DNA from 2 places in the Paenibacillus sp. FSL R10-2771 genome. Region 2 is predicted to be linked to the other one. Evidence: predicted binding sites of a transcription regulator. Region 2 holds the regulator's gene; the other holds the start of a gene.
The links. Region 2 encodes Rex, which represses fermentation and respiration genes when NADH is low (regulators of the CRP and FNR family bind a similar motif). Its sites were predicted from a motif close to TTGTGAAATATTTCACAA; they were not measured.

Region 1 (2,205 bases), 2.9 Mb from region 2:
TGGATATTGCCGAGACAGGCCACATCCTGCTGATCGGGCTTAAGGAGAATGTTCTTGCTGTCCGTTCTTTGCTGGAAGATTACACTGCTCAGTGTAGCTTTATTCCTTTCAAAAGACTGCTGGATCTGGCGGATGAATTCAATCTGTGGAAAATAGGGGCCCATCCGTTCCGCACCTCTACTCCACTTCATCAATTGGACCCTCAGCTGCTTAAGCGGCTGGATGCGTTTGATTTCAATGCTAAAGACATTTACGTGCAGGGGGCTGAAGCCTACAAGAACCTGATTACGCCATTTGCAGAGAAGCTTGGCGTTCCTGTGGTTGCCGGCAGTGACAGTCATCAATGCCTGCAGTATGGCAGCGTAATGAACCGGCTACATGTATCCTGCTCTACAGTTGAGGAATTGAAGGAGGCTATTAAGCAGGGGGACTATGAGATGGAGCTTTCACCGTGTCTCCATACCAAGGTGAAGGCTTCGGTCATGATGAAGAAGCTGCTGAAGCAGCTTGCCGGCGAAGCGCCTTCCAGAGATGAAGCGGAGATTGGCTATCTGGCTTAAAGCGGCCCTGAAATCCTATGAAGTCATGTCCGGACTCCTCCGGCCATGACTTCATAGGTAATGTCTTCTATGCTTCCGGGGATGATTTACGCTACGCCTTGCGGTTTTAAGCAAAAGCCAGCTTCAATGCCTGCGGATGGAAGGAACCCATAATTTTATAAGCTTTTAAATGCGGATTGTTCATATCATTATCGTAAATAATCATATGCTGCCTGCCCTTGAGAATGATATCAAACCGCTGCTTCCGGTCAGCCTGTACGATGGTAATATAATAGCTGTATTTGTTGTCTGTGCTTACATTCCGCGCTGATTTCATTAACCGGACGTCGGCGAAATCATCACATATTTGTTTGATGGCCTCCGGCTCCGTAACCACAATATCCTTCTGTTCACCGGGAACAGAGGACAGACGGGTGATTTCAAGGGAGGCGATATCCTCCAGCCGGATGGTTCTGGCCACCACTTTTTTGAAGGAAGTGTAACGGTTTGCTGTATAGGTCATTAGAGAAACACCAGCTGCGGTCAGGATGGCGCCGGCAAGCATATATTTTTTGCTTTTGTCCATGGTTCAGTTCCTCCCAGTCATACGATTGTGTAAGTCCCAATTATAAAACTATAAACATCCGCACGCAAATTCACTTACTTTAATTACTTAATGATTTCTTTAATTACGTAAGCTTCCAAGGACAGCCCTTTTGCGGATATGATAATTGTGAAAATATGCACAAGGGGGCAAGCGTTACTATGAAAAAGAGATATGCAGCGACTCTTATACTCGTTCTTTCCGTTATGCTGGTTATCGCAGGCTGCGGTAACAACAATGCTAACGGCAGTGTCAATGAGAGCAAGGGTAAGAATAGCGCAACCACAGAGCCTGCAGCAACCACTGCACCTAAAGAGACAGCCGAAGCCGTATCGGGAGCATCCGAAGCGAGCTATACACCGTACGATCAGTTAAAAGATAAATATGATATCATCATTGTCGGCGCAGGCGGTGCCGGAATGTCGGCGGCGCTGGAAGCCAAGGCTAACGGCATGAACCCGGTTATTCTCGAGAAAATGCCGGTTGCCGGCGGTAATACTACCAAATCCTCCTCGGGTATGAACGCTTCGCAGACGAAGTTCCAGAAGGAGCAGGGCATCGAGGATACCAATGATCTGTTCTATGAAGAGACACTGGCAGGCGGCCATGATACGAACAACAAGGAGCTGCTCCGCTTTTTCGTGGACAATTCCGCAAGTGCCATTGACTGGCTGGATTCGATCGGAATCCGTTTGAACAATATTACGATTACCGGCGGAATGAAAGAGAAGCGCACCCACCGTCCGGAAGACGGCTCAGCAGTCGGTCAATATCTGGTTGCCGGACTCGTAAGAAATGTACAAGAGCAAGGGATTCCCTTGTTCGTTAATGCGGACGTGAAGGAACTTACAGTGCAGGATGGCAAGGTGAACGGCGTCAAGGTGTTGTTCAACCAGGCCGATGAGAAAACAATTACCGGATCAGCAGTGATCGTAACAACCGGCGGCTTCGGCGCCAATATGGAGATGATTACCGAAGTCAGACCTGACCTCGAGGGTTATGTGACTACGAACCAGATCGGCAGCACCGGCGACGGCATCCGGATGATTGAACAGGCTGGCG
Region 2 (2,205 bases):
GGGCCGTCTGATGACAGCCCTGCTTCCGTCGCCGTTCAAATACCGTGAGCAGGCACTGCTTGTCATTCCCCGTGATTTCCCGAGTGTCAAGGGAAGCATAGGGGATGCCCGCTTTGTGGATACACTGGTCCATTCTCTGGCAGAAACTGCCGTGGCTACCCGCGGGCGGATGCTGGTGCTCTTCACCTCCTACAAGATGCTGCGCCAGGTCTATGATCCGCTGAAGGAGGCCCTGGCTTCGCAGGATATCGCGGTGCTTGGACAAGGCGTAGAAGGCGGCAGTCGGAGCAAGCTGATCCGGCGGTTCCAGGACAGTACAGCGTCAGTCTTGCTGGGTACGAGCAGCTTCTGGGAAGGTGTAGACATTCCCGGTGAAGCTTTGACCTGTCTGGCCATTGTCAGACTTCCGTTCCAGCCGCCTAATCATCCGCTGGCTGAAGCGAAGTCGGAGCTGCTCCAGGCACAGAAGAAGAATCCGTTCATGAAGCTGTCCGTCCCGCAGGCCGTAATCCGCTTCAAGCAAGGCTTCGGGCGGCTGGTCCGCACCGCGCAGGACCGCGGAATCGTTATTGTATATGATACCAGGGTAATCGAATCTTATTATGGGAAGTATTTCCTGTATTCGCTGCCCGGTCCCAAGATGGAGCATATGCTGACGGATCAGATCGTTCCGCGGATTGCAGAATGGCTTGAAGAAGGCGGGGTTTAATAATCCGTCTCCGGTTGATATTATGTATAAGTAATTATTGTTCTGAAGTCCCGTGCTCCACTGCTGCTGCCCAAACGGGCAGTAGTACCCGGAGCATGGTTCCTATAACCGGCTTATCAAGCAGCATATGCTATCAAACCTAAGTGAATGCTTACGAAGCGAGTTTTGCGAAGTTGAATCAAGCAGCATATGCTATCAAAACTTTTAGGAGGAGAAAACATGAAATCGGATAAAATATCGGAGGCCGTCGTTCGCAGACTCCCAGTGTACCTGCGTTTCCTGAACGATCTCCAAAAACGTGAAATCTCAACAGTTTCTTCTCAGGAGCTGGGACAGAAGCTTGATCTCAACCCCGCCCAGATCCGCAAGGACCTGGCTTATTTTGGTGATTTCGGCAGAAAAGGCATTGGTTATGATGTCTCTTATCTGATTGAGAAGATCAGGCATATTCTCAAGCTGGACCAGCAGATTAATGTAGCTCTGGTAGGTGCAGGTAATCTTGGCCACGCCTTGTCGAATTACAATGCTTACTTGAAGGATACGATGAAGATTACAGCTGTATTTGATGCTTATGAGCCTAAGGTAGGCCAGCAGATCAACTCGTTGACTGTTCAGCCGATGAGTGAGCTGGGGGATACCATCCGTGCACAGGGCATCCGCATCGGGATTATTACCGTTCCGGACAGTGAAGCACAGAACGTTGCTGACATTCTGGTGGATTCGGGCATTGAGGCGATCCTGAATTTTGCGCCTGTCATTCTGAAGACTCCGGCCAATATCCGGATTCATGCCGCCGATTTCACTACGGATCTGCAGAGTCTGGCTTATTATTTGCATGACGGAAAGGACGAAGCTGAAGATGAGCAGCAATAAAACCATTATTAAAAACGGGCGTTTTCTGGTGCCTGGCAGCGAAGAGCCGGTGCTGAGCGGTTATATGACCATCGAAAATGATCTTATTACTTACATAGGTGAAGATAAGCCTGTAATTGAAGAGGATGCCGAGGTTATTGACGGCAGCCGGCTGCTGTTCATGCCGGGTCTCGTCAACACCCACGGCCATGCGGCGATGTCACTGCTGCGCGGCTACGGCGATGATATGGTACTGCAGGCTTGGCTGCAGGAAAAAATGTGGCCGATGGAAGAGAAATTCACCGGTGATGATGTGTACTGGGGAACCTCTTTGTCCGTTCTTGAGATGCTGAAGGGCGGCACTACGACCTTCCTCGATATGTATGACCATATGGACCGGGTTGCTGAGGTTACCGAGCAGTCAGGCATCCGTGCTGTACTTATGCGCGGTGTTATTGGCCTTTGTCCGGAAGAGGTGCAGAATCACAAGCTCGCGGAGGCGATTGCTTTTGCCCGGAACTGGCATGGCAAGGCTGACGGCAGAATTACTGCAATGCTCTCGCCGCATGCGCCTTACACCTGTCCTCCGGAGTTTTTCATGAAGTTTGTCCAGGCGGCTCATGATCTTGATCTGCCGATGCACA

Region 1: the regulator Rex is predicted to act here: its motif matches at 1,271-1,288, upstream of NSU14_RS21955 (flavocytochrome c).

What each region holds. Positions count from the first base shown of each region.
Region 1 covers NZ_JBBOBM010000001.1:5,133,812-5,136,016, reverse strand. Annotated here, with positions in the region: gene NSU14_RS21965 (PHP domain-containing protein) at 1-560, shown strand, start outside; gene NSU14_RS21960 (hypothetical protein) at 667-1,125, opposite strand; gene NSU14_RS21955 (flavocytochrome c) at 1,305-2,205, shown strand, end outside.
Region 2 covers NZ_JBBOBM010000001.1:2,247,335-2,249,539, forward strand. Annotated here, with positions in the region: gene dinG (ATP-dependent DNA helicase DinG) at 1-709, shown strand, start outside; gene NSU14_RS09520 (redox-sensing transcriptional repressor Rex) at 929-1,582, shown strand; gene NSU14_RS09525 (amidohydrolase) at 1,569-2,205, shown strand, end outside.